2 linked regions of the Sulfuricurvum kujiense DSM 16994 genome follow. The protein of the gene in region 2 interacts with the protein of the main gene of each other region in a pairwise test. Links are inferred from orthologs where the notes say so. Each region holds a gene or a part of one and is shown on either strand. Other genes may lie near its edges.

Evidence for each region. The genes of interacting proteins can lie anywhere in the genome.
Region 1: the proteins of eno (region 2) and rpe interact in binary tests that used the Escherichia coli proteins (3 or more experiments, as listed by UniProt). The link is inferred for Sulfuricurvum kujiense DSM 16994 from one-to-one orthologs.

Annotation. Positions count from the first base shown.
Region 1 is NC_014762.1:363,043-368,484, forward strand. Bases 1,410-4,148 are described here. They hold rpe (ribulose-phosphate 3-epimerase), read right to left. Parts: upstream 3,231-4,148; coding sequence 2,589-3,230; downstream 1,410-2,588. Other genes in these bases: SULKU_RS01880 (3'-5' exonuclease), read right to left, coding at 1,410-2,008; SULKU_RS01885 (phosphoribosylanthranilate isomerase), read right to left, coding at 2,005-2,592; SULKU_RS01895 (chemotaxis protein CheX), read right to left, coding at 3,297-4,148. Also shown: SULKU_RS01870 (beta-ketoacyl-ACP synthase II), read left to right, coding at 1-216; accA (acetyl-CoA carboxylase carboxyl transferase subunit alpha), read left to right, coding at 229-1,164; more of SULKU_RS01880, read right to left, coding at 1,205-1,409; more of SULKU_RS01895, read right to left, coding at 4,149-4,691; SULKU_RS01900 (HDOD domain-containing protein), read right to left, coding at 4,675-5,442. UniProt on the Escherichia coli protein: Catalyzes the reversible epimerization of D-ribulose 5-phosphate to D-xylulose 5-phosphate.
Region 2 is NC_014762.1:42,760-48,461, reverse strand. Bases 1,954-4,952 are described here. They hold eno (phosphopyruvate hydratase), read left to right. Parts: upstream 1,954-2,818; coding sequence 2,819-4,087; downstream 4,088-4,952. Other genes in these bases: SULKU_RS00215 (AMIN domain-containing protein), read left to right, coding at 4,388-4,952; SULKU_RS00220 (hypothetical protein), read left to right, coding at 4,087-4,374; recA (recombinase RecA), read left to right, coding at 1,954-2,822. Also shown: SULKU_RS00245 (UDP-N-acetylmuramate dehydrogenase), read right to left, coding at 1-362; flagellar biosynthesis protein FliQ, read right to left, coding at 474-743; SULKU_RS00235 (menaquinone biosynthesis family protein), read right to left, coding at 745-1,599; more of recA, read left to right, coding at 1,785-1,953; more of SULKU_RS00215, read left to right, coding at 4,953-5,002; tpx (thiol peroxidase), read right to left, coding at 5,061-5,564; tRNA (adenosine(37)-N6)-threonylcarbamoyltransferase complex transferase subunit TsaD, read right to left, coding at 5,658-5,702. UniProt on the Escherichia coli protein: Catalyzes the reversible conversion of 2-phosphoglycerate (2-PG) into phosphoenolpyruvate (PEP). It is essential for the degradation of carbohydrates via glycolysis.

The DNA.
Region 1 (5,442 bases), 320 kb from region 2 along the record:
TGTCTCGGTGCAGCGGGCGGTATTGAAGCGGTTATCAGTATTATGGCGATGCGTGACGGTATTATCCCTCCGACTATCAACTACGTCAATCCGGATGAAAACTGCGATTTGGATATCGTTCCGAATACGGCACGTAAAGCGGAACTTAATATCGTTATGTCTAACTCTTTTGGATTTGGCGGCACCAACGGTGTTGTCATTTTCAAAAAAATATAAGAGGGCAAGCCTTTGGCTACCTATTTAGATTTTGAACAAAATATCCGTCAAATTCAAGAGGAGATCATAGCTGCAGAAGTTCGCTACGATCACCATGCCGTAGAGATCCTCAAGCAGGATTTAGATAAAGAGGTTCAAAAAACCTACGCGAATCTTTCCCCGTATCAAGAGCTTCAGCTCGCGCGTCATCAAGACCGTCCGTATGCCCTTGATTATATCAACCTTATCCTCGATAAAAAGTATGAAATTCACGGAGATCGTCACTTTCGAGATGATCTCTCTATTATCTGCTATATCGGCACCATCGGTGATGAACGGGTTATGGTGATCGGTGAACAAAAAGGGCGCGGAACCAAAAATAAGCTCAAACGAAACTTCGGTATGCCTCATCCTGAAGGGTACCGCAAAGCACTTCGTGCGGCCAAAATGGCGGAAAAATTCAATATTCCTCTTCTGATGCTGATCGACACTCCGGGCGCCTATCCGGGTCTGGGTGCGGAAGAGCGTAACCAAAGCGAAGCGATTGCCCGAAATCTTCTCGAACTCTCAAACCTCAATACGATTACCGTATCGGTGGTCATCGGCGAGGGGGGAAGCGGAGGTGCTTTGGCGATCGGTGTAGCGGATCGCCTCGCTATGATGCGCTACTCCGTCTTCAGTGTTATCTCACCTGAGGGGTGTTCGGCAATTTTGTGGAATGACCCGACCAAAGTAGAAGCGGCAACGAAAGCGCTTAAAATCACCTCTGCCGACCTGAAAGAGCTTGATTTGATCGATGATATTATCGATGAGCCGCTGATCGGTGCACATCGTGATAAAGAGGGCTCCGCAAACGCCCTTAAATCATATTTTATGACTCAGGTCAATACACTTCGCAAGCTGAGTGATTCCGAGCGCCTTGATAAGCGTTACAACCGTCTTGTCGGTATGGGACGCTTCAGCGAATAATCAAATGCTGTTTCCGCATTAGAAAGCACGTATGCGTGCTTTATTTCACCGCTTCTTTTTCTTCCGTCTCTTTTTTCTCTTCTTTTTTCGGTTTCGGACGTTTCAGACGTTTCGCCTCTTTTGAAAATGCGATGAGCTCTTCGCTATTGGTTATGGAGGATGGGAGAAGATTGAGGACACGCTTGAGTAGTTTTGTCGTTGTCATGGCATCGGAGAGGGCGCGATGGTGAGTGGCTTCTTTGTAGAGCTCCAGTGCTGTGTTTAGATAGGCTAAACCGTATCGTTCAGACTCGATGGTTCTCTCCGCCAAATCAATCGTACATAAAGAGCGGTTGAGAAGTTTTGATAAACCGACACGCTCCATCATCGCCGATACAAAGTTGTAGTCAAATTTGGCATCATGTCCTACGAAAATTGCATCGCCGAGAAAAAGACGAAATTCGCGCATTACTTTGCTCATGGCCGGAGCTTTAAGGGTTTGCTCCGTTTTGATACCGGTAATCTCCTGAATCTGATCGGAGATATCGGTACAATAGACAAGACTCTCATAGGTATCGATTATTTTTCCGTTTTGCAGCTTAACCGCACCGATTTCGATAATCTGGTGGTGGGCGGGTTTTGAACCGTTTGATTCAACATCGACGATACAAAAGAGAGTATCTTTTACGGAAGTTATGGCGCTTTGAAAGCAATACATCTCCTCATGAAGAATGATGTTCATCCCCTGCGATTTGAGAAGCTCGAGCCTCAGATCGGCATCACTGCCCAAGAGGAGTTCAAATTCCTCTTTCGGGATACCGTTTTTAGACAAACGTGACAAAATTTTCGGGTCGAACAGCTTCACACTTTTGCCTTTTGGATAAACGTCTCTACCAGTTTATGGTCTTTTTTCCCATATGAGGCTTCGACACCGCTGCTGACATCGACACCGTAGAATCCGTACGGTTTAAGTGAAGCGACATTCTCGGGATCAAGCCCGCCTGCTAGGATGATTTTTGAACAATCGATCCCCTCAAACCATTCGATGTTAAGGCGTTTTCCGCTTCCTCCATACGCTTCACAGTACGCATCAATAAGGCGGTATTCATCAGTGTACGTTAGTATGTCTTCTTTTTTTTGAGCACGGATGACGCGAAGGGTCGGAAAATGGACATCGGAGAAAAAATCATCTTGAACATCGAAATGAATCTGGGCCAGTGTACATCCTGTGCTTAGGCAGACTGAGCGGATCACATCAGGGGTTTCATTGACAAAGAGTGCTACTTTTTCAACAAAAGGGGGAAGGGCGGCAATAACGGCTTTTGCATTTTCCGGGGCAATATAGCGCGGAGATTCGGGATAAAAGACAAATCCGAGTGCATCCGCTCCGGCATTGATCGCGAGGAGTGCATCCTCTATATTGGTAATACCGCAGATTTTAACTCTCATACGCGAAGGCTATCGATAGCGGTTTTATAATCATCTGCCCCGAACACGTAGCTACCGGCGACACAGATATCGACACCGGCTTCTTTGAGTACTGCAATGTTTGAACTGCCGACACCGCCGTCAATTTCAATCATGCATTCAGGATTGATACGGTCGCGTAAGGCTTTGAGCCGTTTGATTTTCTCTACAACGGTCGGGATGAATTTTTGTCCCCCGAAGCCAGGGTTAACCGACATCACCAAAACCATATCCAGATCACCTAAAAGATATTCGATGGCTTCGGCAGGGGTGTGCGGATTAAGAACGATTGCCGGCTTGATCCCGAGCGAGCGGATATGCTGAATAAGGCGGTGAGGATTTTTCTCCTCTTCGATATGAAAAGAGATATACTCCGGTTTCAAGGGTGCGAAAAGATCGACGAAAAAGGTATTGTTTTGTACCATTAGATGGATATCAAGGGGCTTGGTAGCTGCCTTCGCTATTGCGCTGACAACAACCGGTCCGATAGTGAGATTCGGGACAAAATGGCCGTCCATTACGTCAACATGCACCAAATCGCACCCTGCGTCACAAATGGCTCGGACATCACGGGCTAAATTGCCGAAGTCGGCAGAGAGGACACTGGGAGCAACGAGCATGGTGTACACCTTAACAAATATTTTTGTTATTTTAGCGAAAAAGATTTGCAGCTAGCTTTGAAAAATCTATCGTGTGAGGAAAAAGATAAAGCTGCTTCCTTCGAATCGCAAGTCGACCTGAACCCCTTTTCGGTTTTGGGCCATTTCCAAAAGCGAATCGACATCGGCATAGGTACGGGGAAGGGTGATATCGACGCGGTGTTTTTTCTCTCCCAAAAGGGCTTTGGCACGTCCTCCGATAATGTTGACAAATTCTGCTAAGGAATCCAAAATAGCCTCTTCATCATTGTTCTCTTCGCCGATAAGGAGTTCACATGCTTTCGTCGCAACTTTTTTGGGAAAAATAAGGATAATCATCCCGTCCAAATCTCCGTAAAAACCGATGGAACTGGCATATTGCTCTTTAGAATTTTTGATTTCCAAGGTCTGAATGTTCATGGACTCTTTTATGGCCTGTGCATTCGTCATCATCGCGATCGTAGATACGGTTGCGTCGATGAAACCGGGAAGTTCATGGATTAACGCTTTGGTCAGCGTTCGTGTACTTTTGGAAGAAGTACCGCTGCTTCCTCCTAGCTCTTGCAACAACTCTTTGTTTTTAAGGATATCTTCCATCTGATCAAAAAACATGATACCGGCATCTTCAAGATCGTTTTTAAACGATTGAGGGGTTTTTTCGAATGTCATCCCGACAAAACAGATGGATGCATTGTATTCTGCCGCCGATGAGGCAAGTTTAGTAAAAAAGTTCAACGCATGAACGTTCATCGAAACGACTTTGTACGCATCGAAAATAAAGAGGCGGAACCCGACGTTGAGGGAGTTGTTATGGTACGCGATGTTGAACGTATCGGTGATTCCGGCATCTAAAAAATTGGCAATGGTGTAAATGATCGCATTACCGGTGACACGTGTTGCTATTTTTTGGCCGAACAGCCCTAAATAGGTCTCTTCGATTATCGCATAATAGAGATCGGGATTTCGTTTTTTCTCTTCAAACTCTTTTTTGGTCTGGGCAATGACGGGGTTATGTCCGTAATCGAAAAGCTCAATCGCCATGGCTGAGCGCTGTGAAGCGTCTTCGTTGTACAATAATACGGTTTTAGATTCATTTTTATTGGTAGGGACAAAAAGCTCGGCTATTTTTTCAGTTCGGAACAATGAAAACGTGAGATTGCTGCCGTAAAATTTATTGATGGTCACAAATTTTGCGGAGTCGTAGTCGCACAAACCGACGGCTATGTGCTTATGGGAACGGATACTGTCCAAAAGACGGATGAAAACATCCAAGCCGTTTTTGTTAAAAAAGATCACTTTTTTCAGCGACACCAGAAGCATATCGATATTGAGCGCTTCGGTTGCATGAATATCATCGATAGTAAGGAAAGAAGGGGCGTTGTTGCCGTCCAAAAATCCCTGTGGATGAAAGATGGCAATCCTCCCTTTAACGGTCGCTCTCATCGTACTCCACCACCTGCATAAAAGATTCGTATATGTCCTGAACGAATTCGATTTGAAACTCGATAAATTCGTTCAGTCCCGCTTCGACATAAGCATTTTGGCTCAATTCATAAAAAAGGAGCAAATGCATCCATTTTGCCAATGTTTTTTCATTTTCTTCAAGGTTTTGATCCAAACCGGAAGATGCATGGACAATTCGACTGATCATCGGCGAAAGTTCCCATTTTTCGCCAATTTCCGTACAGATATTAAACAAGCTCATTTTGGTCAGCCGATAAAGGATCGTGTTGTAATCCAACGCTTTGACGCTTCGCAGCTGTGCCACTTCGCTTTTGTATTCTCCGAACAGTGCATCACATACGATGATACTAGCCGGCAAAAGGGTGATAGCGCTTTCGGTGTCATGATTGTGCAGGTTCAAGTGGGTGAGAATTTTGACCCATTTTCGGCTAAGGCTAGCCTGTAAATCATAAAACTCTTGCGAAGTGAGTTTAAAAAGTCCCCACTCTTTCGGGGCCAAGAGGGAGAGGAGGTAATTATATAAAATCTGCTGAGCGGTCGAGATTCCCAAAATAGTAAAGATCTGAGCCAGATCGCTTACTTCGTTACGAAATCCGTAGATAGGGCGGTTAACTAGGGTCTTGAGGTAAAATTTGAGAGCAGGGTCTTCTTCGGCACATTTGGCCGCTTTGGTCAAATCGCCTACACGCACGTAATCGAGTGTTTGTTTAACAACAAACGGAGCTGGCGG
Region 2 (5,702 bases):
TGGTTAAAGATTTCATACTCTTTCAGTCCCGCATTCATCTTCAGCATTCCGCCGAGTGTTCCGGGGAGTTTGGAGAGGTATTCGAAATGGGCGATGTCGTTCTTTTTGCAGAAAGAGACGACCCGTCCTCCGGGGGTTGCCGCACCGATATGGAGCCCGTCGTCTTCAAGGCGGATAAAATCGTACTCTTTGGAGAGGATCATCAGCGGCGGCGGAGTGGGAGAGATGAGGACGTTGTTAGCGGAACCGACGATCATATGCCCCTCGGGGACAACATCGTTTTCGATGAGCGCTACCTCGACGATGGGGCCGATTCGAATGGAGCTGAATTTGGAAAAATCGATAGTTTTGGTGTTTAGCAAAGTTATTTACCTCAGAAAACAAGGATAGCACGCAAGCGTGCGTGGGCTCGCTGCCGAAGCGAACCCAGTGTTAACGTAGCCATCAGGACGAGTTCTGATGGCGTATTAACATTACTGCATAAAGGTAGGGATCAGATTAAACATGCGGATCGTAAAATCCTGCATCTCATTCATCATCCACGGCATCGTGAGGATAATGACGACAACAATCCCGATGATTTTCGGGATAAAGCTGAGGGTCATCTCATTGATTTGGGTAGTCGCTTGAAAAATACTCACCGCAAGACCCAAAAACATCCCGACTAATAATGCCGGCAGGGACAAAATGAGGGCGATTTTAAACGTTTCGATCCCTAAGCCGATCAATTCCGATTGAACCATATTATGAGTACCTCAATTCGTTGTATTCGAGCGGGAGCATAAAGTCCCTCGGATCGATTTTGGCGTCAAAGAACCCGTGTTTGTATCCTAGATCAAATAAAAGTTCGATCGCTTTGTATTGGGTTTCATTAAGTGTAATAGATTCGTCATTGGCGTAAAGTTCGAGATATTTTTCCAGTGTCGGCGCATCGATACGGACAAGATTGCGTTCCATCAGCATTTTGGAGAGGGTCTCTTTGTGATCACGAGCGATTTGTACCGCTTTGGTCAAAACAGATTCATATTCGATAGCGGAGGTCAGCGGCAATGAGCGGCGGATCGCCATACCGCCGAGCGGCAGAGGCAGATCACCGCCTGAGAGTTCACACCATACATCCCACAGTTCCCGTTCGACTTCAAGCGACTCATCGTATCCTAAAATAGATTCATGGATAAGGACTCCGGCATCGACGACTCCGTCCAAAACCGCCTGCTCTATCTCCAAAAAATTCATATAGATTATTTTCGCATCGGGATAGACAATCCGAAACAGTAATGCATTCGTCGTATATTTTCCGCTGAGAGCAACTTTGAACCGCTTTTTAAGAACGGTCTCTTTTTTTCGGATAAGTTTTGGGCCGTACCCCTGACCGAAACTTACCGCCGTACGCAAAAGGGCATAATCGCTGCGGATATGGGGATAGAGCCCGAAACTGATAGCCGTAATGTCATACGTTCCTTTAAGGGCTTCTGTATTGAGCGTTTCAATATCTAAGGCAATATTTTCAAAAACAGTATTCTCTTTTCCGACCCACCCGAATTTAATGGCGTAATACATAAAAATATCGTCGGCATCGGGGGAGTGGGCTATCACCATTTTTTTCACTGAAAATCCTATTCAAAACTGCAAATCAATTAAATTTTAACCAAATAACGCTAAAATATCTCTATTCCAGAATGCGAATTATTAATATTTCAATTTGTCATATTTTTAGAATATATTTCAATTTGTCATATTATGACGTAATTTTAAACATATTAGTCTCAGGAGAGCACAGCATGATGGATCCACAAAAACTTAAATCGCTTGAACTTGCGATGAAGCAAATCGATAAAACGTTCGGAAAAGGGACGTTGATGCGCTTAGGGGATAAAGAGATTGAACCCATAAATTCAATCAGTACCGGATCGATCGGTTTGGATTTGGCGCTTGGAATCGGCGGGGTGCCGGAAGGGCGTGTTATCGAAATCTACGGGCCTGAGAGTTCGGGAAAAACGACGCTTAGTCTTCAAATCACAGCCGAATGCCAAAAAAACGGCGGCGTATGTGCTTTTATCGACGCGGAACACGCACTCGATATCGGATACGCTAAAAATCTAGGGGTTGATGTCGAAAACCTCTTGGTTTCTCAACCCGATTACGGCGAGCAGGCACTCGATATCGTTGAAACGATCGTCCGCAGCGGAGCGGTGGATCTGATCGTTATCGACTCGGTTGCCGCGTTGACGCCGAAAGTGGAGATCGAAGGGGAGATGAATGACCAGCAAGTGGGCGTTCAGGCGCGTTTGATGTCAAAAGCGCTGCGTAAACTCACCGGTATCATGCATAAAATGAATTGTACGATTATTTTCATCAACCAAATCCGTATGAAAATCGGTACAATGGGATACGGCTCACCGGAGACGACAACCGGGGGGAATGCACTAAAATTCTATGCATCGGTTCGTATCGATGTCCGTAAAATTGCAACTCTCAAACAAGGGGAGAGCCAAATCGGGAACCGCGTAAAAGCAAAAGTGATTAAAAATAAAGTGGCCCCGCCGTTTCGTCAAGCAGAATTTGATATCATGTTCGGTGAAGGTATCTCGAAAGAGGGGGAGCTTGTCGATTACGGTGTCAAACTCGATATCATTGACAAAAGCGGCGCATGGTTTAGTTTCGAGGACGTAAAACTCGGACAAGGTCGTGAAAACGTCAAACAAAAGTTCAAAGACGAGCCGGAATTGGCTCGCAAAGTCGAAGAAAAAATTAAATCGGCTATGGGTGTTTCCGGCATCATAGCTATGGATGAATCTGATATAAGTGAGGTAGATGAATGATTTTTATTGATGAAGTAAGCGCGATCGAGGTTATGGATTCTCGCGGCAATCCAACCGTAAAAGCAACAGTGCAGTTAAGTGACGGAACACGTGAAAGCGCAGTCGTTCCAAGCGGTGCCAGTACCGGTAAACGTGAAGCCCTCGAATTGCGCGACGGTGATGCGCGTTATATGGGGAAAGGGGTTCTTAAAGCGGTTGAGAACGTCAATAGCCAGATCGCCGATGCCATTATGGGATTAAGCCCGTTTAATCAGGCAATGGTTGATGCGGCAATGAAAGAGCTGGACGGAACGGAAAATTACGGCAACCTTGGTGCGAATGCTGTTTTAGGCGTTTCGATGGCGGTTGCCCGTGCGGCGGCTAAAAGTCTCGGAATCCCGCTTTATCGCTACCTCGGCGGTGCCAATGCGATGGTCTTGCCGGTTCCGATGCTAAACATTATCAACGGCGGCAGCCACGCCGATAACAGCGTTGATTTTCAAGAGTACATGATTATGCCGATCGGTTTTGACGATTTTTCGGAAGGGCTTCGTGCATCGTCTGAAGTGTATCACAATTTAAAAACCATCCTAAAAAATCGCGGAGCCAATACGGCACTTGGAGATGAGGGCGGTTTTGCACCGGATTTAAGTTCTAATGAAGAGCCGATTCAAGTTATCATGGAAGCGATTGCCAAAGCAGGATACAAAGCGGGTGAACAAATCGCTATCGCCCTCGACGTTGCGGCATCTGAGCTTGTTACCGAAGGCGGATACCGCCTAGATTCAGAGAATCGAACCGTTACCTCTGCGCAATTGGTTGATTACTATGTTGACCTATGCTCAAAATACCCGATTGTATCCATCGAAGACGGCTTGAGTGAAGACGACTGGGACGGATGGAAGCTGTTAACTGAGAAATTGGGCAATAAAGTGCAGCTTGTGGGTGATGACCTATTCGTAACCAATGCCAGCATTTTGGCTGAAGGGATTGAAAAAGGGATCGCTAACGCAATTTTGATCAAACCGAATCAAATCGGATCGGTTTCTGAAACGATGCTGACGGTTCGTCTTGCACAACGTAACGGGTATAAATGTGTCATGTCTCACCGTTCAGGGGAGAGTGAAGATGCGTTTATCGCCGATTTTGCCGTTGCCCTAAACTGCGGTGAAATTAAAACCGGTTCAACCGCACGCGGTGAGCGTACGGCAAAATACAACCGTTTGCTTGAAATCGAAACCGAAGTGATGTACGGTGAATATTTAGGGAGCTCTCTCTTTAACTAATGCACCAAGAAAGCCAACAACACCTGTTTCACGAGGAGAAGGAGAGTCTGACTGAGCGTTATTTCGGTCTACAGACGTATAAATTCTTTCTCGCCGCAGGTGTTGTGCTTAGCGTAGGCATCTACATGGGATTTATCTTTTTCGGAGACAATTCTTTGAGTGTTCTGCTTGATCTCGAAGAGTATCAAGACTATCTCAGCGGAGATATTGAGCGGCTAAAAGCCGAAAATGCCGCTTTGCAAAAACAGTATTTTGAGCTTAAAGAGCTTGATGCTGATTCACAATAGCAACAGGGGATTTATGAAAAAATATTCACTCTTTCTCTCGCTTTTATTACTCTCCCACCTAATCGCACGTGAAAATCCTTTTTTTGCCAGTGATGAAGCCAAAAAACAAAAGGTAACATCTAATATATCCGATGCACGTCCTCAAATGGGAACGTTGAGTTATACCTTCCCGGATCAGGCACGCGTATTAAAAGAAATTACCTTTACGGTCCAAAATCTGGACGGCAGTATTGAAGAAAAAAAGCTTCAGATTGACCAGAGTATTGATTGGCACAGGGCCCTTATCATTTCTCAGGGCGGATCTTCACCCCATTTGACGGCTAAAAACAGTTCTTCTGCGGCTAATTTCGGCTTTATTCAATTATATTCCAAGGGAAAATCGCTTACGATTAAATCTTCTGATCCGCTAATCCGCCATTTTGCGTTAAGCAACCCGAACAGCATAGTCCTCGATTTTAAACACGAGGCCTCTTTTAAGAGCGATCAAAAGACATTGAATGCCGCTCCCTATCTGAATGTATCGGTAGGAAATCACGGCAAATTTGCCCGAGCAACGATTACACTAGACGGACACTATGCTTATACGTTGAGTAAAGAAAACGGTTTAATTACTATAATTTGTAAGTGATAAGAGAAAAGTTTTTGATTTGAAAGAAGAGGCTCTCTCCAAAGGGAGAGAAAAGTAATTATTTTACGGCAGCCAATGCAGCTTCGTATTCAGGCTCAGCAGTGATTTCAGGTACGATTTCTTTGTAGATAACAGTTCCTTCTTCGTTTACCGCAAAAATAGCACGGCATGTTACACCTGCAAGTGCACCGTCAGCGATCAATACGCCGTATGCGTTTGCGAAATCTTTGTTACGGAAATCTGATGCTACAACAAGGTTTTCAATCCCCTCTGTTGAACAAAAGCGTCCTGCAGCAAACGGAAGGTCCATAGAGACAACTGTCAAATCAACACCTTCGATTTCAGATGCACGTTTGTTGAAGTTACGTGTTTCAGTTGCACATACAGCCGTATCAAGTGACGGAACAACAACGATAAGTTGTTTTTTACCTGATGCACCGCCGACTACTTTGTCAGCTAGACCATTTGAATTGACAACCGTTACAGCAGGCGCTTTATCACCTACGTTTACTGTGTTTCCTGCAAGATTTACGACGTTACCTTTTAGCATTGTTGTTGCCATTTAAAGCTCCTGTTTTTGTTTGGTACGAAAATTGTACTTAAATCGGATAATTTGACTCTGAATTATAGAAGAGATGTTTCTAGTTAAGGTATATTAAAGCTTACAGCGGGGATTTATGGCAATTTTTTTGTAATCGAC